Regions from separate parts of the Rahnella sp. WP5 genome, predicted to be linked through region 3. Evidence: predicted binding sites of a transcription regulator. Region 3 holds the regulator's gene; each other region holds the start of a gene.

Region 1 (7,100 bases), on a different contig from region 3:
CACGAGCCGCCGAACACCAGCCATTTGTCGACACCGGCCATTTTGCGCAAACGCTCGATATCCTCGACCAGATGCCAGGTTGTATTGTTTTCGAGACTGGCGTGAGGTTTTGAGCGTCCGCAGCCACGCTGGTCAAACAGCATGACGTCATAATCATTGGGATCAAACAACTGACGGTGTACCGATGAGCAGCCGCCGCCGGGTCCGCCGTGGAGAAATACTGCTGGCTTGCCTGCCGGGTTTCCGCTGCGTTCCCAGTAAATTTGGTGACCATCGCCGGTATCAAGCATGCCGCTGGCATAGGCTTCCCGTGGCGGATATAACCCTTTAAATTTTGGCATGACATTTCCTGTTCTATTCGGCCAGTGTATTGATTGATGTGCTTACATCTTCATAACAGCGCATCGGCTAGCCCGCCACAAGGTGTTATAAGCAAAAATCGTTATTTTGCATGCCGTTCGCATACTTATCGCGCAATTTCACTTTCAGGCACGCCCGGCCCGCCTTAAAGCGGCCGTGCAAAGAGTGAAGAAAAACCTGCGAAGACACTTGCAACCGGAGCGAATTAAGCAGTAAATAGCAGAGCAACCCAATCCACCAGCTTTAAGAGAGGCAAATATGAGTAAAGGAATGGATAGCAAAAAGAATGCGAAGAAAAAACCACTGAAAACCCCGGCCGAAAAAAAGGCTGAGAAAAAAGCCAAGAAAGCTTCTGCCTGACAATGGACTTCGTAGAATAAACCCGCCGAGAGCGGGTTTTTTTATTCTCCCCGTCCTACTTCGCGCTGCAGTGGCGTTGGCTGCAACCCGAATTATTTAGGGGAAAGGTGTGATATTTAGTGCTTCGCTGCCAGCGCCAGCACAAAGGCATATTCCAGCGCGATATCTTCGTAGGCTTTGAAGCGTCCGGATTTACCGCCGTGCCCGGAATCCATATCGGTATGCATCAGCAACTGGTTATCATCGGTTTTAAGCTCGCGTAATTTCGCCACCCATTTTGCCGGCTCCCAGTATTGCACCTGCGAATCATGCAGTCCGGTGGTGACCAGCATATGCGGATATGCCTGCGCGCGAACCTGATCATATGGGCTGTATTGCAGCATATAGTCATAATACGCTTTGTCGTTCGGGTTGCCCCACTCGTCATATTCACCGGTGGTCAGTGGAATGGATTCATCAAGCATGGTGGTCACCACGTCAACGAACGGCACCTGTGCCACAATGCCGCGATACAATTCTGGCGCCTGATTAATAATCGCGCCCATCAGCAAACCGCCTGCACTGCCGCCCATGGCGTAAACCTGCCCGGCGTCACCGTAGCCTTCAGCAACCAGTTCTTTGGTCACATCAATGAAGTCATGAAAAGTGTTGAGTTTGTTGAACAGTTTGCCATCGTCATACCATTGCTGGCCCAACTCAGCGCCACCGCGGATGTGCGCCAGTACGAAAACAAATCCTCTGTCGAGTAAACTCAGACGGCTGCCACTGAACGCCGGATCCATACTGCTGCCATAGGAACCGTAACCGTAAACCAGTAACGGATTTTCATTCGGCTTAAACAGTTCGCGGCGATACACCAGCGACACCGGCACTTTCACGCCGTCACGTGCCGTGACCCAGACACGTTCGCTGCGGTAATTTGCCGCATCAAAATCTTTCACTTCCTGCTGCTTGAGCAGCGTACGGTCATGCGTATCCAGATCGAGTTCAAACAACGAGCTCGGCATGGTCATGGAAGAATAACCATAACGCAGCAATGAGGTGTCCGGCTCCGGGTTGTACGCCAGCCAGGTGGTATAGGTCGGATCGTCAAACGCCAGCGATTTTTCCTCGCCGGTTTTCCAGTGGATCTGACGCAATTGCGTCAGCCCCTGATGACGTTCTTCCACCACCAGCCAGTCACGGAACAGGCTGAAGCCTTCAAGCATCACTTCAATACGCGGCGCAATCAGCGTCTGCCAGTTTGCTTCCACGCCATCTTCACTCTTATAAAGTCCGAAGTTTTTGCCATCTTTATTGGAGCGGATGTAGAAATGCCCGAGGTAATGATCGAGAGCGTATTCATGATCTTTACGGCGTGAGAGAAACACCTGCGGTTTTGCCTGCGGATCATCGGCATCCAGCAGCAGGATCTCGGAAGTCGTGGTGCTGTCGAGGTGGATCAGAATGTATTTTTCAGACGTGGTTTTATCCAGCCCGACGTAAAACGTGTCGTCTTTCTCTTCATACACCAGCTTGTCGGTCTTAGGATCAGTGCCGACCACGTGGCGATAAACCTGATACGGCAGCAACGTTTTCTTGTGTTTGCGCACGTAATACAGTGTCTGAGAATCGTTCGCCCATTCGCTGCTGCCGGAGGTGTTTTTCAGCTGATCGTCAGTCCAGGTTTCGTCATCAAGTTTTTTGATGCGGATGTCGTACTGACGGCGCGAAAGAAAGTCTTCCGCCACGGCCATCAGTTTGTTATCAGGGCTGATATCCAGACCGCCCAGCGTGTAAAATTCGCTGTCTCTGGCACGTTCATTGCCATCAATCAGCGTGCTCCAGTTTTCATGTTCCGCTGCGGGCTGACGCAGATAAATGGCGTATTCGTTGCCCGGTTCATAGCGGGTCTGATAACGGTAGCCATGTTTCACGTAGGGAACGGAATGATCCTGTTGCGCAATACGCGCAACCATTTCGCCATACAGGGTTTCACGCAGCGCCTGATGCGGTTGCATGGCCTGTTCGGTATATTGGTTTTCAGCGGTCAGATACGCCAGAACCTGAGGATCGGCGCGGTCATCATCACGCAGCCAGTAATAGTTATCGACGCGGTCATCGCCGTGTACGCTCAGGGTTTGCGGGCGTTTTTCAGCCTTTGGAGGTGTCATCATCTCGGGATCTCTTTGTCCTCTTTGCGGTGTGACAAGAGTGACAGGTTTAGGCAGGGAAACCAAGAGACGTCAATGCAGGGAAATAATGCGTCCGCTAAGAAATAACGGACGCAACCGGAAGTGCAGAAAGGCTATACCGGCGTGCTGTAGCTGATTTCGCCGATCTGGCAGTTGAGGGTCACCTGATAGGTTTTATCAGTGTGATCACCGCGCACTTTTAGCGGGATATTCCATCTGGCGTTATTGCCGCTGATGCTGTCAGTCACCACCCACGCGACCGGCGTGGAAGTGCCGAGCACTTTTTTATCTGCATCCCAGCGCGGAATACGGTTTTGCAGGAAATCACGTTTAACCAGTGCTGCCACTTCATCTTTTGTGGCCGTGGAACAGGGTGTTACCGTTGCCGTTCTCACTTCAGGCTCATCGGCCTGTGCAACCTGGCTCAGACCGCTCATTCCTGCAACGGCCATCACAACGCCCAAGATTATCTTTTTCATCGTTCGTCTTCCCAGTCTTTGTCGTTCATTCAGTTGACCTTGCCGGACAATATCCCTACATAAGACAAGGTCATCGCTTGCGTTAGATAATATAATCCTCAACAAGGCAATAACACAACATTAACAACAAGACGACCAATGCAAAGCGATAAGAAACCCGGTTAACGCAAGATAATGGCTTTGCAATTCTTGCCTTTAATTTTCCCTTCCTGCAAACGTTGCAGCGCTTTCTTAGCGCTCTTCTGACGAATCGCCACATAAGCATGAACCGGGAACATATCGATTTTACCGACTTCAGCTGCGGTCAGCCCGGCGTCACCGGTCAGCGCGCCCAGAATATCGCCGGGACGGATTTTGGCTTTACGGCCGCCATCGATGCATAACGTTGCCATTTCAGGATCAAGCGCCACCGGGGCGGCGGCCAGTGCCTGCGCTGCGGGCTGCCAGGTAAACCGCTGGCGGGTGTAATCTTCCAGCGCCGTTACACGCGGCATTTCCTGCGGTGTCACGAGACTGACGGCCAGACCACTGGTGCCCGCACGACCGGTACGGCCCACGCGGTGAACGTGAACTTCCGGGTCGAAAGACAGCTCGTAATTAATGACCAGGCCGAGCTGTTTAATGTCCAGCCCGCGCGCCGCCACATCTGTCGCCACCAGTACGCGGCAACTGCCGTTGGAGAAACGCACCAGTACGCGGTCGCGGTCACGCTGCTCGAGGTCGCCGTTCAGCGCCAGCGCACTGATGCCTTTCGCCTTCAGGTCATCACAAACATCCTGACAGTCACGTTTGGTGTTACAGAACACCACACAGGAAGTCGGCTGATACTGATACAGCACTGCGGCCAGCAGCGATAAGCGCTGATGTTTGTCGGCTTCGATGAAAATCTGCCTGATATCAGCAATGTCATCTTCACCTTCGATTTCTACCTTCAGCGGCTGACGCTGAAATTTAGAACTGATGCGCTCAATGCCGTCCGGATACGTCGCGGAGAACAGCAGCGTCTGGCGATCCTGCGGCGTATAACTGACGACATCTTCGATATCTTCGCTAAAGCCCATATCCAGCATGCGGTCCGCTTCATCCAGCACCAGTACTTTCAGTTCGTCCAGTTTCAGCGTGCCTTTACGCAAATGCTCCTGAATACGGCCCGGCGTACCCACCACAATGTGCGGCGGATGGACCAGCGATTCAAGCTGTGGCCCGATTGCCTGGCCACCGCACAGAGTCAGAATTTTGATGTTTTGGGTAAAACGCGCCAGACGGCGTAATTCTTTGCTGACCTGATCGGCCAGTTCGCGGGTCGGACACAATACCAGCGCCTGAGCGACGAACTGTGAAACGGTAATGCTGTTCAGTAAACCGATACCGAAAGCGGCTGTTTTACCGCTGCCGGTTTTGGCTTTGGCGCGGACGTCCTGACCCAGCAGGATGGCAGGCAACGACGCTTCCTGAATCGGGGTCATTTCGGTGTAACCCAGTTCATTCAGGTTAGAAAGTTGCTCAACGGGTAATGTCAGGGCAGAAAAGGAATGCGTGCTCAAGGGCGATAACTCTTTATGTGAGGCAAAAATCGGGACAGCGGCAGGAAGCCTGACGCCATGGTTTGGGTAAATGATAACAGAGACGCCCGCAGACTGCCTTAAACGGCAGAAAACAGGCTAAAAAAATCCTGCTTTTATTCCCGCTTAAATTTATCAACAGCACTGCGCAATCGTTTTCGTCGACAATAATTTCAGATATACTGCGCGCCGAAATTCCTATTTTCCTTCACACAGATCTGGGTACGAAGCTATGTTAACCATTGGTACTGCACTGCGCACTGGCGCCACCCGCGTCATGTTATTAGGCTCCGGCGAACTGGGCAAAGAAGTGGCGATTGAATGCCAGCGACTGGGTCTGGAAGTGATCGCCGTTGATCGCTACGCCGATGCACCCGCGATGCAGGTCGCCCATCGCAGCCATGTCATTAATATGCTGGATGGCGATGCACTGAAACAGGTTATCGAAAGCGAACACCCTGATTTTATCGTGCCGGAAATCGAAGCGATTGCCACCAGCATGCTGGTCGAGCTGGAAAAACAGGGTCACAACGTCGTGCCTTGTGCTGAAGCGACACGCCTGACCATGAACCGCGAAGGCATCCGTCGTCTGGCTGCCGAAACGCTGAAGCTGCCCACTTCCACTTATCAGTTTGCCGATGATGAAGCGGCTTTCCGTGAGGCGATCGACGCCATCGGCTATCCGTGCATTATCAAACCGGTGATGAGCTCTTCCGGTAAAGGTCAGAGCCTGATCCGCAGTGCCGATCAGTTACAGGCGGCATGGGATTATGCCCAACAAGGTGGCCGTGCTGGCGGCGGACGGGTCATCCTCGAAGGTCTGGTGAAGTTTGATTTTGAAATTACCCTGCTGACGATCAGCGCCGTTGATGGCATTCATTTCTGTGCGCCAATCGGACACCGTCAGGAAGACGGTGATTACCGCGAATCCTGGCAGCCACAGCAGATGACAGACCTTGCATTGCAGCGCGCCAAAGACATCGCAGAGAAAGTGGTGAAAGCGTTGGGCGGTAAAGGCCTGTTTGGCGTTGAACTGTTTGTTTGTGGTGATGAAGTGATCTTCAGCGAAGTGTCACCTCGCCCGCACGACACCGGGATGGTGACGCTGATTTCTCAGGATTTATCAGAGTTCGCCCTGCATGTGCGCGCATTCCTCGGTCTGCCGGTGGGCAATATCCGCCAGTTCGGCCCTTCCGCTTCTGCCGTAATCCTGCCGGAACTGACCAGCAGCAACGTGACGTTTACCGGCCTGGGAAACGCACTGACCGGTTACAACCAGATCCGTCTGTTCGGTAAGCCGGAAATCAGTGGTAAGCGCCGTCTTGGCGTAGCGCTGGCGACGGCGGACAACGTTGAAGACGCCGTGGAACAGGCCAAACAGGCAGCGGCGGCAGTGGTGGTTAAAGGCTAATCCATTCCTGACGCTGAGATGAAAAAAAACCGGACGCCTGAAAAGAGTCCGGTTTTTCTTTGCAGCAAAGGGAAACTGCGGAGCAACGTTTTATTCGTCGTCTTCGTCATCAAAAATGACGGTCACACGGTCGCCTTTATGCGTTTCGCGGATTTCTTCTGCAACTGTCGCAATGGCTTCGCCGCTGCTCATGCCGTTTTCCATTAACTGGCGGATACGATCGGCGGCCTGTTCTTGTTCGTGATGTGATAATGAAGGCATACCTGTCAGCATGGGAGTGTCCTGTTGTACGGGTGATAATAAAAAGCCCGCGCAGTGCGGGGTTGCACAGTATACGCCTTATTCACGCAAATCGCCTGCGCTGCTTTCAGGCAGCCCGATCTGTGTTAGGATCCTGAAAAATAGTCACTGCGCCAGAGAAACTCATACCCGTCATGCCATTCGCCCAACCCGTTGTTTTCCATTCATTACCTTATCAGCCCGATGCAATAACTGAACGGTTCGCGCCGCTTTCTGCTTTGCCGTGGGCGATGTTACTGCATTCAGGTTCGGCACAGCACCAGCATAATCGTTTCGATATTCTGGTGGCCGATCCGCTGATCACGCTGACCACACGTGGCAAGCTAACGCAGATTGAGCACAACGGCATGGCCGAAACCCGGGCAGAAGATCCGTTTGCTTTACTGGAAGAGCAAATGGCAGTGGCCGGTTTACAGGCAGAAAGTTCAGCGGATTTTCCTTTTCTGGGCGGCGC
Region 2 (7,100 bases), on a different contig from region 3:
AACTGAGTCGTTCGCTGATCCCGCTTCCTCAGGCGCTGCATTTGCTGCACCGCCCGCCGCCAGATATCCAGCTTGCAGACCTTGAAAAAGGTCATCATCCGGCTCAACGCCGCCTGATTATGGAAGAACTTCTGGCACATAATCTCAGTATGCTGGCTGTCCGCGCCGGTACACAGAGTTATAAAGCGCTGCCGTTGCATCATGACGACCGCCTGAAAAATCAGTTCCTCGCGTCGCTTCCTTTCAGCCCGACCGGTGCGCAAGCACGGGTTGTGGCAGAAATTGAACAGGACCTGGCAAAAAGTTATCCTATGATGCGTCTGGTGCAGGGCGACGTGGGATCAGGTAAAACGCTGGTAGCCGCCCTCGCCGCACTTTGCGCTATTGCTCAGGGCCAACAGGTCGGATTAATGGCGCCGACAGAATTGCTGGCCGAACAGCATGCCAATAATTTCCGTCAGTGGTTTGAGCCACTGGGTATTCAGGTTGGCTGGCTGGCGGGCAAACAAAAGGGTAAAGCCCGGCAGGCACAGCAGGATGCGATCGCCAGCGGACAGGTGTCGATGGTGGTGGGAACGCACGCTATCTTCCAGGAACAGGTTTTGTTCTCGTCACTTTCGCTGGTCATTATCGATGAACAGCACCGTTTCGGTGTGCATCAGCGTCTGGCGTTGTGGGAAAAAGGTCTGCAACAGGGCTTCCATCCACATCAGTTGATCATGACCGCCACGCCGATCCCACGCACACTGGCAATGACGGCTTACGCTGATCTTGATACCTCTGTGATCGACGAACTCCCGCCAGGCCGCACGCCGGTGACTACCGTCGCCATTCCGGACACCCGCCGCAGTGACATTATCAGCCGTGTCAAAAGTGCCTGCGAGCAGGAAAATCGTCAGGCTTATTGGGTGTGTACGCTGATTGAAGAATCGGAAATGCTGGAAGCGCAGGCCGCTGAAGCCACATGGGAAGGCCTGAAAGAAGCACTTCCGGCGCTGAATATCGGACTGGTTCACGGTCGTATGAAAGCCCAGGAAAAGCAGGCCGTTATGCAGGCATTCAAACAGGGTGAAGTGCAGCTTCTGGTGGCAACGACTGTCATTGAAGTCGGCGTTGACGTACCGAATGCCAGCCTGATGATTATCGAAAACCCGGAGCGTTTAGGGCTGGCGCAGTTGCACCAGTTACGTGGGCGCGTTGGACGTGGTGCCGTTGCTTCTCACTGTGTACTGCTCTACAAAACGCCGCTCAGCAAAACGGCGCAGAAACGTTTGCAGGTTTTACGCGACAGCAACGATGGCTTTGTTATCGCACAGCAGGATTTGGAAATCCGCGGGCCGGGTGAACTACTGGGCACGCGTCAGACCGGCAGCGCTGAATTTAAAGTCGCTGATTTATTACGTGATCAGGCGATGATCCCGGATGTACAGCGCATTGCGCGTTATCTGCAGCAACAATTCCCTGATCATGCCAAAGCTCTGATTGAGCGCTGGCTGCCAGAAAGAGTCCGTTACACCAACGCCTGATCTCTCTTTTCGCTCATTCACTTCATCAAATCATTATTAAAAATGATGTTTTGTTTCCAACATATTCTCTTCTCTTTTCCCTATTGCGCCCCCAAAACCACTCTCCGCACTGGTTATTTGATAACCTTCACAGAGTGGGGAAAAGCCGGTAACCGGTTTCACCTCCCGTCACTACACTGATGATAATTAAGGCAACCCTGTCTGATGTCCTCAACATAAGGCCAAATCATCATGAGTATCAGCCAATCCCTCTTCACTTTTATAGAACAGAAAATCAGCCCCTTCGCCGCGCGATTATCCTCACAGCGACATGTCATGGCAGTGCGTGATGGCTTCATCTCAGCAATGCCCTTTATGATTGTTGGTTCGTTTTTACTGGTTTTTGTTCACCCGCCATTTTCGCCCGAATCTTCATGGGGCTTCGCCAGAAGCTGGCTGGCGCTCTCGGCAAAATATGAAGTGCAGATCCTGACGCCGTTCAATATGACGATGGGCATTATGTCCATCTACATCTCGGCATCGATTGCCTACAATCTGGCAAGAAGTTACAAGCTAGACCCGTTCATGACCGCAATGCTGGCGCTGATGTCTTTCCTGCTGGTCGCAGCACCGCAGATTGATGAAAAGATGTCGACGGCGGCGCTGGGCGGCGTGGGGATCTTTACGGCTATTCTGGTGGCGATTTATGTCACCGAACTGACGCGGTTATTGAAAAAATACAATATCGGTATCCGTTTACCCGAACAGGTACCTTCAAACATTAAGCATTCGTTTGATTTGCTGATCCCGATTGTGGCCGTGGTGATTACACTTTTCCCGCTGAGCTTACTGGTCCAGTCAGGGTTTGATATGTTGCTGCCACAGGCGATTATGGCGCTGTTCGAACCCCTGATTTCTGCCGCAGACTCGCTGCCTGCCGTACTTCTCGCCGTGCTGATTTGCCACCTGTTGTGGTTCGCCGGCATTCATGGCTCGGCCATTGTATCTGGCATGTTGCAGGCTTTTTGGTTAACCAATCTCGGGCTGAATCAGACAGATCTCGCTGCCGGTTTACCCATGACGCACATCATGACCGAGGCATTCTGGAATTTCCTGATCGTGATTGGCGGGTCCGGCGCGACAATGGGACTGGTGCTGCTGTTTTGTCGCAGTAAGTCAGCGCATCTGCGCACCATGGGGAAACTCAGTCTGGTGCCAAGCTGTTTCAATATCAATGAGCCGGTGATTTTTGGCACACCTATCGTCATGAATCCGGTATTTTTCATTCCCTTCCTGCTGGCACCGATGGTCAATGCCGTTATCGCCTATCTGGCCGTATCGACGGATCTGCTCCCGCATATGATTTCACTGGTCCCCTGGACATCGCCGGCACCGATCGGGGCGGCCTGGGCGATGGGCTGGGATTTCAAAGTGTCGGTTCTGGTTATCCTGCTGATGGCACTGTCGATGGTAATTTATTATCCATTCTTCAAGGTCTACGAGAAGCAGTTACTGACGCAGGAAAAAGCCGCTGAGGCCGAACAGGTGTTCACTGAGAAGGCGGACGCGGCACAATAAACCCGACGGGAAGGAATAGTCAGGCACAGAAGCGATGTTTCTGTGCCTGTTTTTTTAGCTGATAGCCGGGAATACAGGCAGCATCAGGTAGAGTTTAATCACAATCGCATTGGCGATATCGATGAAGAATGCGCCCACCATCGGCACCACCAGAAACGCCAGATGCGAAGGGCCAAACTGGTTGGTGATCGCCTGCATATTGGCAATGGCCGTCGGGGTGGCACCCAGCCCGAAACCACAGTGTCCTGCCGCCAACACCGCCGCATCGTAGTTTTTCCCCATCACGCGATAAGTCACGAAAATCGCGTAAAGCGCCATCGCGAGGGCTTGAACGATAAGAATTGCCATCATCGGCAAGGCGAGTGCCGCCATCTCCCACAACTTAAGGCTCATCAATGCCATGGCAAGGAACAGTGACAAACTGACGTTACCCAGCACGGATACCGCACGGTCGAAGACACGATAAAAACCGAGCCATGCCAGCATATTACTCAGGATCACACCAACGAAGAGCACGCAGACAAAGGTTGGGATTTCAAATGCCGAGCCTTGCAACAGACTGGCGGTATATGTCCCAGCCATCAGGCAAATCGCGATCAGGGCAATGGTTTCAACCATCACCAGTGGCGTAATCATCCTGCCAATCGACGGTTTCTCAAATGCGCTCGGGTCGACCATATCCTCGGGGTTTCCGTTGGGGGTGGAAGAATGGCTGACCAGATAGCGCGCTACCGGCCCCCCAATAATACCGCCGAGCACCAGACCAAAAGTTGCGCAAGCCATCGCGACTTCCGTCGCATTTTCAAAGCCATAACGCTCGATAAACAGCTTGCTCCATGCCGCGCCGGTGCCGTGGCCACCTGAAAGGGTAATCGACCCCGCCAGCAACCCCATCAGCGGATCCAGCCCGAGCATTTTCGCCATTCCGATACCGATGGCATTTTGCAAAAGCAGTAAGCCCACGACGACAAACACCAGCAGAAACAGCGATTTGCCGCCTGCCCGCAGACTTGCCAGATTGGCGTTAAGACCGATCGTGGCAAAAAATGCCAGCATCAGTGGCTCTTTTAAAGACATGTCGAAACCGACTTCCCAGCCGAATATCTGGTTGGCGATCAGTAACAATAAAGCGACCAGCAAACCACCGGCAACGGGTTCAGGAATGGTGTATTTTTTGAGGAATTTGACCGACTGGACGCATTTCCGTCCTAAAAGGAGTACCAACGTGGCGGCAACCAGGGTGCCGTAGGTGTCGAGTTGAATCATTGACGAACTCCATTTTAAAATAAATCCAATAAAATTATCGAGTTATAAAAACTTCACTGACATGTTTTTTCCCAGAAGCTGAATTAGAAGTCATTCAAGCTGCGTCAGGCAAGAAAAACAGGCCATAAATCCCGTCCAATCCAAAACCAGTCGAGGAATATTGCCATTAGCAAACGATTGCTTTTGTCGTTAATTTCAATAAAAATGCCCGCTTTGCCGCTTATTGGAATGCCACAGCATGAGTTCGCAAACCGCAGAACAAGAAACACAGCAACCCGATCTCTCCCGTCAGCAAAAAAGTGAACTGATTTACCGGCTCGAGGACCGCCCGCCATTACCTCAAACGTTATTCGCCGCCTGTCAGCATTTGCTGGCGATGTTTGTTGCGGTAATCACACCAGCACTACTGATTTGCCAGGCGCTGGGTTTGCCTGCGCAGGACACGCAGCACATCATCAGCATGTCGCTGTTCGCCTCCGGCCTGGCTTCTATTTTGCAGATTAAAACCTGGGGACCGGTCGGCTCGGGTTTACTCTCGATTCAGGGCACCAGCTTTAACTTTGTTGCGCCGCTGATCATGGGCGGAATGGCGCTGAAAAATGGCGGTGCAGATGTGCCGACCATGATGGCGGCGCTGTTCGGCACCCTGATGCTGGCTTCCTGCACCGAAATCATTCTTTCCCGTTTCCTGCATCTCGCACGCCGCATCATTACGCCGCTGGTTTCCGGCATCGTGGTGATGATTATCGGGCTTTCACTCATTCAGGTCGGACTGACGTCTATCGGCGGCGGTTATGCGGCCATGAGCGATCACACATTCGGGGCACCGAAAAATCTGCTGCTGGCTGCCGTCGTGCTGGTAGTGATTGTTCTGCTGAACCGTCAACGTAACCCTTACCTGCGTGTCGCCTCTCTGGTTATCGCCATGGCCGTGGGTTATCTGGTGGCCTGGATGACGGGCATGTTGCCAACCGTTGCGCCAGCCGCGCAAAGCAACTGGATAACATTACCAACGCCGCTGTATTACGGACTGGGTTTTGACTGGAATTTGCTGATCCCGCTGATGCTGATTTTCATGGTGACATCGCTGGAAACCATCGGTGATATTACCGCAACCTCGGACGTTTCTGAGCAACCGGTCAGCGGCCCGCTGTACATGAAGCGCATCAAAGGCGGCGTTCTGGCCAATGGCCTGAACTCGATGCTTTCTGCTGTATTTAACACCTTCCCGAATTCCTGCTTCGGGCAGAACAACGGCGTCATTCAACTGACCGGCGTTGCCAGCCGCTATGTCGGTTTTGTGGTCGCGCTGATGCTGATCATCCTCGGGCTGTTCCCGGCTGTTGCGGGATTTGTGCAGCATATTCCTGAACCGGTACTGGGCGGCGCGACCATCGTGATGTTCGGTACCATTGCCGCTTCGGGTGTGCGCATTGTTTCCCGCGAGCGTCTGAATCGCCGCGCGATTATGATCATGGCGCTTTCTCTCGCCGTCGGTATGGGTGTTTCTCAGCAGCCGCTGATCCTGCAATTCGCACCGGACTGGCTGAAAACTCTTCTCTCTTCTGGCATTGCAGCGGGCGGCATTACTGCGATTGTTCTGAATCTGGTTTTCCCTCACGAGAAGTAAACGCAGGATGTAATCCGCGTGCAACAGCGGCAGAGGGTCTGGAACCTCTGCCGCTTTTTATTGCCTCCATTTGGCTAACCTGTTGAGAAAATTCGCTGTTTGCGGCATAAACAAAGAATCTTTTTCCATTTTCCCGTTACAGGGCTCCAGACGATGAGATTTATCGGTAAAATTTTGCTGACGTTCGCCTTACTTCTGGTGCTGGCGATCGTGCTGGTGTACGTCCTATTACAAACCCGCTGGGCTGCTGGCTGGGTCAGCCGCTGGGTCAGCAATAACAGCGAGTACCGTCTTTCCGTGGAGAAACTCGACCATAACTGGTCGTCGCCGGGTCGGGTGGCGTTAACCAATGTCATCTTCGGGCAGAAGAATCAGCCGGAAGTGCTGAATGCCGGTGAAGTTGATCTGGATTTAAGCTGGCGTCAGATCACCGAACCACGCTTTTTCGATCGCGTCGTGCTGGTCAGCGGACGCCTCAATGTCAGTCCTTCGTCAATGAATTTGCCATTGCAGGCCAATACCCTGCAACTGAGTAAAATGGCGCTCACCGGCAATACCGCTGGCTTAGACATTCAGGGTCAGCAGATTAACGCCGGTATTTCGCCGTGGCAGCCAAAACCCAATCAGCTTTTAGGCGATAAAGCTGACTTCCAGCTGAGCGCCGCCAGCCTGACGGTCAACGGACTGCCGGCCGAAAATGTGCTGATTCAGGGCAACATCAATAATAAGAATCTGACGCTGAGTAATTTTGGCGGCGATCTGGCTCGCGGTCAGTTAACGGGTAAAGCGACGCAGGCCGCCGATGGCAGCTGGAACATAGAAAACCTGCGGCTGAGCAATGTGCGTCTGCAAACCTCCAAACCGCTTTCTGCTTTCTTCGACGACTTCCAGACCCTGCCAAAAGTGACTATTCAGCGACTTGATCTGATCGACGCGCGTTTGCAGGGAACAGACTGGGCATTCAGCGACGTTGATTTGTCCGTGCAGGATCTGACGCTCGAAAAAGGCGACTGGCAAAGTGATGACGGCGAAATCACCCTGAATGCGACGGATATGATTGATGGAAACCTGCATATTCAGGATCCGATCATCAGCCTCGACCTTTCGCCGCAGGGCATTGC
Region 3 (7,100 bases):
TCTGCTGTTTTTTTTGGTCAGTCATTCAACAAGCCGTCGCCGTAATACAGACAAAACGGCGGCTATCAGTTAGGCTTGACCCGTTAACTCTCATCCTGCAAATAAAGAGGAACCTATGCGTTTACTCCACACCATGCTTCGCGTTGGCGATCTGCAACGTGCTATCAGCTTCTATACCGATGTTTTAGGTATGCGTTTGCTGCGTACCAGCGAAAACACTGAATATAAATACTCTCTGGCTTTCGTCGGTTATACCGAAGAAAGTGAAGGTGCAGTGATCGAGCTGACCTATAACTGGGGCGTCGACAGCTACGACATCGGCACGGCTTACGGTCATATCGCATTGGGCGTTGATAACGTCGCGCAAACCTGTGATGACATCCGTAATGCAGGGGGGAAAGTGACCCGTGAAGCCGGCCCGGTCAAAGGCGGATCTACCATTATCGCGTTTGTAGAAGATCCGGACGGCTATAAAATCGAGCTGATCGAATCCAAACACGCAGGTCAGGGGCTGGGGAATTAATCTTCCCCGAACACTGACAGGGGCGCAATCGCGCCCTTTTTTATTGACCCATTTTTGCCACAACCCTGCAAGTGGCGGCAAAATTTGCCATAATGCGTGCTGAATTCGATGAAGATAAGAAACTAATGGCCGAGAATAGTGACATTAACGCCCTGAGAGGCCGTTTTCGTGGTTTTTATCCCGTGGTTATCGACGTAGAAACCGCCGGATTTAATGCCAAAACCGATGCGCTGCTGGAAATTGCAGCCATCACCCTGAAGATGGATGAGGACGGCTGGCTGCAAAGCGATGAGACCGTGCATTTCCACGTCGAGCCCTTTGAAGGCGCGATACTGGTGCCGGAAGCCCTGGCGTTTAACGGTATCGATCCGACCAATCCGTTACGCGGTGCAGTCAGTGAATATGAAGCCCTGCATGAGATTTTCAAAGTCATCCGTAAAGGGATGAAAGAGCAAAACTGTAACCGCGCGATCATCGTGGCGCACAACGCCAATTTTGATCACAGCTTCCTGATGGCAGCGGCTGAACGTGCCGGACTGAAACGTAATCCGTTCCACCCTTTTGCCACGTTTGATACCGCCGCATTAAGCGGGCTGGTGCTTGGGCAAACGGTGCTGGCAAAAGCCTGTATCAGCGCGGGCATCGTCTTTGACAGCAGCCAGGCACATTCTGCGTTGTATGACACCGAGCGCACAGCCGAGTTGTTCTGCGAGCTGGTCAACCGCTGGAAACGCTTAGGCGGCTGGCCTCTGGCGCTTTCAGACGAAGAAGTCGAAGACGAAACAGCATCGGAAGAAAATCAGCAATAACAACTTTTGCACCGAACTGAAGACAAAAAAAGAGCGACATCATGTCGCTCTTTTTACTTTCCGGCCGAAAAACCGTTAGTCTTCTGTCGTATTACTCTCTTCAGAAGATTTGTATTTCTCAGCGGTTTCTTTGATCAACTGCTGCAGTTCGCCGCGCTGGAACATCTCAACCACGATGTCGCAGCCGCCAACCAGTTCACCGTCAACCCACAGTTGCGGGAACGTTGGCCAGTTAGCAAATTTTGGCATCTCAGCACGGATGTCCGGGTTCTGCAGGATATCCACGTAAGCGAAACGCTCGCCACAGGCTGAAAGCGCCTGAACAGCCTGAGCGGAGAAACCGCAGCTTGGCAGTTTTGGCGAACCTTTCATGTACAGCAGAATCGGGTTTTCAGAAACTTGCTTCTGAATTTTTTCAATTGTTGGAGTGGTCATTTCTTGCTTCCTCAAGCCGGTACAGGCTGTCACGATCATTACTCTTCACGCGCAGCATAAAGAGACGGTGCGCAATCACAATACCTTCTATTGTAACGATGGCAGCCATCAGATAAAAACGCCATTTTTTGTGGGGTCTTTCTCAATACTGGCATTTTATTTAACAATCTTTAATGTGTGCGCTCAGGCTCACATCTTTAAACATTCATTGAGAATAACATTTTTGACGTTCACCGATAACGCCAGATTTGCAAAATTCCATTCTTTAACTCAAATATTAACACCATGAAAAGTGGTTATTTTTTTGACTAAAAATGGCGGTTATTTCGACATAAAAAAAGCCATTAACTTTTTCTCACAATATGATCTAGAATCGAGTCAATTCGTGCTTTTTTGTCAGGTTCTTTTAGGCAATACTCTGACATCCCTGATGTTTAACCTACCACTCATGGTAACGAAGCTATGCGCTTACTGTTCACGCTTTTTGTGCTGCTCTTTACCCAGCTATTTCTGAATATGGCACATGCATCGCCGCAGACACGTGTTTCTGCCGATCAGCGTAAAAGCCATGTTAATCAGGCTGCACCTGAAGAACGGCGAAAGCGAAAAACGGTGGCCGCGAAAACCAGTAAAAAAACTAAAATCGCGCCAGTGACAGAACAAAAAATTCAGGACAAGAATTCGAAGAAGAAAGTTAAAAGCACCGAACTGGCTAAACGAAAGACCACGACGGAGAAAAGTGTCAAAACGACCCGGGCCGAAAGTAAAAAAGAAAAGACACTGAAGACCACGCGGGCCGAAAGCAAAACAGAGAAACACGTCAAAACCCGTTCACTCGCGAAAAACAGCACAGAAAGGGTCAGTAAAAAAGAAGCGTATGGCCGGCACCGTAAAGGTAAAAAGCCTGAAGAAGACAGCAAACCGATTACGCTAAGTGCAACGCATAAAAAACGCTATCAGCATGCCCAGCAAACGGCGATGACCAAACTGATGCATCAGGTAGGAAAACCGTATCGCTGGGGCGGAACCTCGCCGAATACCGGTTTTGATTGCAGCGGCTTAGTCTATTACGCCTACAAAGATTTGATCCGTATTAAGATGCCACGCACAGCGAATGAAATGTATCACCTGCGCGATGCGGCTCCGGTTAAACGCGGCGAACTTGAAAGCGGTGATCTGGTGTTCTTCAGAATCAATAACCGCGGCGCAGCAGACCATGTTGGTGTTTACGTGGGGAACGGCAAGTTTATTCAGTCTCCAAGAACGGGCGAAGACATTAAAATCACCTCTCTCGGCGACGATTACTGGCAAGATCATTATGTGGGTGCACGCCGGGTAATGACGCCGAAAACGATCCGATAATAAACAATTCGTTAAGTCTGAAGTTTCGCTAATCAGCCATTGAATAGCATTTAACGAAGAGTTTCTGCAGGGAAGAGTATCGGCGGTAACGGCCACTGCGTAAAATTGAAAAGGGCGATTCCTGTAACAGGAATCGCCCTTTTTTATCGCGGTTCACTTACTGAATCAGTTCATCACCGCAGTGAAGCTGAAAGCGATAATCATAAGCAAAGCGCATACCGTGGTGATCAACGATAATTTCAGGTTGCTGTCCATCAAACCCCCTTTCGGATCAAATTGTGGCATTTTTTAAGCCACACTAATTGTGTGCCAACGCATTTTCGCATAATTAACATTTAAAATCTTGTGCTGAATGACAATGTATCCCTGAGAATTTTACTTCCACTTTCCTGCATTATAAGAGAAAATTGTCGGTTAACACGCCTGTGTGCCGGTTGATTTCACCCGAGAGTATTTCACGCCTCATTCTGAAGAATCCACCCAACGATTTCACTGCCCTTTTAGAAGCCAGCAGTGAGATCCACGCAAGCAAACGATTAACATAATGCTAACGTGCTGAAACACGTGAGTTCAGGAGTCATTGTTTACATGGCAACGATTAAAGATGTCGCAAAGCGCGCTGGCGTTTCCACTACAACCGTGTCGCACGTCATCAATAAAACACGTTTCGTCGCCGAAGAAACCAAAGAAGCGGTTCTCCTTGCAATCAAAGAGTTACATTACTCGCCGAGTGCTGTAGCCCGCAGTCTGAAGGTCAATAACACCAAAACGATCGGTCTGCTTGCCACCTCCAGCGAAGCGCCCTATTTTGCCGAAGTGATTGAAGCCGTAGAAAACAGCTGCTTCTCCAAAGGCTATACGCTGATTTTGTGTAACTCGCATAATAATCTGGAAAAACAACAAGCCTACCTGCAAATGCTGGCGCAAAAACGCGTCGATGGCTTGCTGGTGATGTGCGCGGAATATCCTGATGAGTTGCTCAATATGCTCGAGGAGCACCGTTCGATCCCAATGGTGGTCATGGACTGGGGCGAAGCGCGTAAGAACTTCACCGACAGCATTATTGATAATGCTTTCGAAGGGGGTTACATGGCCGGGCGTTATCTGATTGAACGCGGTCATCGTGATATTGGGGTGATCCCGGGCCAACTGGCACGTAATACCGGCGGTGGCCGCTTCCAGGGTTTTGTGAAAGCACTGACTGAAGCCAATATTCCGCTGCGTGACGAATGGGTAGTTCAGGGCGATTTCGAGCCAGAATCGGGCTATCAGGCGATGCATAAAATTCTGATGCAGAAGCACCGCCCGACTGCCGTATTCTGTGGTGGCGATGTGATGGCAATGGGCGCAATCTGTGCCGCAGACGAACTGGGCCTGCGCGTTCCTCAGGATATTTCCGTGATCGGTTACGACAATGTGCGTAACGCCCGCTACTTCTCCCCCGCGCTGACAACCGTGCATCAGCCGAAAGAACGTCTGGGTGAAATGGCCTTTACCATGTTGCTGGACAGAATTGTCAGTAAGCGTGAAGAGTCTCAGACCATTGAGGTGCATCCGAAACTGGTCGAACGCCGTTCCGTAGCCGATGGTCCGTACCGCGATTACCGCCGTTAACAGATATCGAACGCCTGCAGATGCAGGCGTTTTTTTTCTAATCGCGCAGCCATTCCTGATTCATGGTTTCTGTATCGCCCATATATTCCAGCAACCAGGCCAGCGAGGGTGACGGATTGCTTTGATCCCATGTCAGGCAACACGGGCTGTCGGGAAACGTATTTTCCAGCGTCAGCACCTGCAACTTTTTCTGTTCTATCCACGGCGTGACGCGATGAACCGGCATCATACCCACGCATAAGCCCTCGGTCAGGCATTCCAGCGCGCAGGTCCAGTCTGGCACGACCAGCCGCCGCTGGTTATCCAGCGTCCATGTATCCCGCTTAGGCAATGTCCGGGAGGTGTCTTCCAGACAGAGTGCAGGATAAGGCCGCAACTCATCATCATTCAGCGCGCCGGATAACTGCGCAAGCGGATGTTGCGGGCTGACGACGCAATGCCAGTCCATAAATCCCATGTCACGAAAACTGAAGCCCCCGCCAACCGGTATCGCGCGTGTAGCACCGATCGCCACGTCTGCCCGCCCGTCAACCAGCGCATCCCAGACACCATTAAACACTTCTGAGTGAATAATGAGTTCGGTGTCCGCAAAATGGCGGTAGAAATCGAGCACCAGACGCCGTGTCCGTGCGGGTTTTACAATCCGGTCAACCGCCACACGTAATTCGCCGCGCCAGCCGTTCGCCACCTGCTGACACTGCCGGCGCGTGGCTATCATTTTTTTTGTCAGAATCCGCGCTTCATCGACAAAAACCTTTCCCGCAGGCGTCAGTACCACGTCACGATGGCGACGTTCAAACAACGGCACGGCCAGCCACTGCTCAAGCTGACGGACGGTATAGCTGATAGCAGAAGGCACGCGGTGCAAATCTTGCGCTGCCGCACTAAAACTACCCGTTCTTGCCACGGCATCTACCACTTCAAGGGCGTATTCTGACCACATAATTCAGCCTTCAATATTTTTGATAGCAGAGTGCAAATATTAGCGTTTCACAAGCCTGTTATCAAAGCGTTAAACTCCGCCTCCGGTATGTAATCTGCATCACATCATCTGCAATAAATAAATTAACGAGACGATAATGAAACCCTCCTTTGGATTTATGCTCTATCTCGCGGGACTGAGCATGCTGGGCTTTTTAGCCACTGATATGTATCTGCCTGCGTTCAGCGCCATGCAAACCAGTCTGATGACCAGCCCCGGGATGATCAGCGCAAGTCTGAGCATTTTTCTCGGCGGATTTGCTCTCGGTCAGTTGTTATGGGGGCCGTTGTCAGACAGGATCGGCCGTAAACCGGTATTGCTTCTTGGTCTGACACTGTTTGCGGTCGGTTGTCTGGGCGTTATCTGGGTTGAGAATGTACGCGCCCTTCTGGCCCTGCGCTTCTTACAGGCGATGGGCGTTTGTGCCGCCGCAGTCACCTGGCAGGCAATCGTTGTTGACCGTTTCTCTGCCGATGTGGCAAAAAAAACCTTCGCCAGCATTATGCCGTTAGTGGCTCTTTCTCCGGCACTGGCACCATTACTTGGTGCGTGGGTACTCAATCATTTTGACTGGGAAGCCATTTTTGCTCTGCTGACCGCAGTCGCCGTCGTCCTGGTGCTGACGACGCTGACTCTGCGTGAGAATAAACCTGCAAAACAAGCGAAGGCTGATAAAACAGGGTTTGCGACGTTACTGAAATCGCCTGTTTACAGCGGGAATGTCATGATTTATGCCGCCTGTTCAGCCGGATTCTTTGCGTGGTTAACGGGTTCACCGTTTATCCTGAGCGACATGGGTTATTCACCCGGTGCCATCGGGCTGAGCTATGTCCCGCAGACTATTGCTTTCCTGCTTGGTGGTTTTGGTTGCCGTGTTGTGATCAGCAAGCTGGACGGTAATAAAATTCTGCCATGGTTACTGGCGGGTTACGGCGTCAGTATGGTGACTTTGTTCTGTGTTGCCATGTTCACGGATGCCGGGCTGATTAGCCTGCTGCTCCCTTTCTGTCTGATGGCTTTGGTGAATGGTGCAACCTACCCAATTGTTGTCGCAAATGCATTAATGCCGTTTCCTGCTAATACAGGCAAGGCGGCAGCATTGCAAAATACGCTGCAGCTCGGGCTGTGCTTCCTTGCCAGCTTGCTGGTTTCCGCATTTATTGTGCATCCGCTCATGGCGACAGTCACGATCATGCTGTCTACACTATTGTTGGTAGTTTTGGGCCGCTGGCTCTCTTTGCAGCATGAAAGCCCGCAAGACAATGGACAGGAATCAGAGCAGGAAGCTCAGACAAGGCATGCTAATTAATAGTGATAATACCCTGATGTAACAGTCACTTAACGGGCATTTTCATTCATCACGATTAACTATTGA

The links. Region 3 encodes PurR, which represses purine synthesis genes. Its sites were predicted from a motif close to CANGCAAACGTTTGCNTG; they were not measured.
Region 1: a site for PurR is predicted at 5,081-5,098, ahead of purT (formate-dependent phosphoribosylglycinamide formyltransferase). Genes of this name have one in related genera too.
Region 2: a site for PurR is predicted at 4,516-4,533, ahead of EX31_RS15835 (nucleobase:cation symporter-2 family protein). Genes of this name have one in related genera too.

Annotation. Positions count from the first base shown of each region.
Region 1 is NZ_KN050721.1:715,937-723,036, reverse strand. It holds gene pip (prolyl aminopeptidase) at 1-341, opposite strand, end outside; gene EX31_RS24750 (S9 family peptidase) at 837-2,876, opposite strand; gene yebF (protein YebF) at 3,008-3,373, opposite strand; gene dbpA (ATP-dependent RNA helicase DbpA) at 3,535-4,917, opposite strand; gene purT (formate-dependent phosphoribosylglycinamide formyltransferase) at 5,168-6,346, shown strand; gene EX31_RS24730 (YoaH family protein) at 6,437-6,619, opposite strand; gene pabB (aminodeoxychorismate synthase component 1) at 6,781-7,100, shown strand, end outside.
Region 2 is NZ_JQJR01000020.1:16,722-23,821, forward strand. It holds gene recG (ATP-dependent DNA helicase RecG) at 1-1,526, shown strand, start outside; gene EX31_RS15825 (PTS sugar transporter subunit IIC) at 1,758-3,083, shown strand; gene gltS (sodium/glutamate symporter) at 3,138-4,349, opposite strand; gene EX31_RS15835 (nucleobase:cation symporter-2 family protein) at 4,588-5,979, shown strand; gene EX31_RS15840 (AsmA family protein) at 6,133-7,100, shown strand, end outside.
Region 3 is NZ_JQJR01000014.1:21,104-28,203, forward strand. It holds gene gloA (lactoylglutathione lyase) at 116-523, shown strand; gene rnt (ribonuclease T) at 616-1,332, shown strand; gene EX31_RS13820 (Grx4 family monothiol glutaredoxin) at 1,408-1,767, opposite strand; gene EX31_RS26500 (hypothetical protein) at 1,748-1,876, opposite strand; gene EX31_RS13825 (C40 family peptidase) at 2,230-3,129, shown strand; gene EX31_RS26555 (cytochrome bd-I oxidase subunit CydH) at 3,295-3,414, opposite strand; gene purR (HTH-type transcriptional repressor PurR) at 3,718-4,743, shown strand; gene punR (DNA-binding transcriptional activator PunR) at 4,781-5,686, opposite strand; gene punC (purine nucleoside transporter PunC) at 5,823-7,034, shown strand.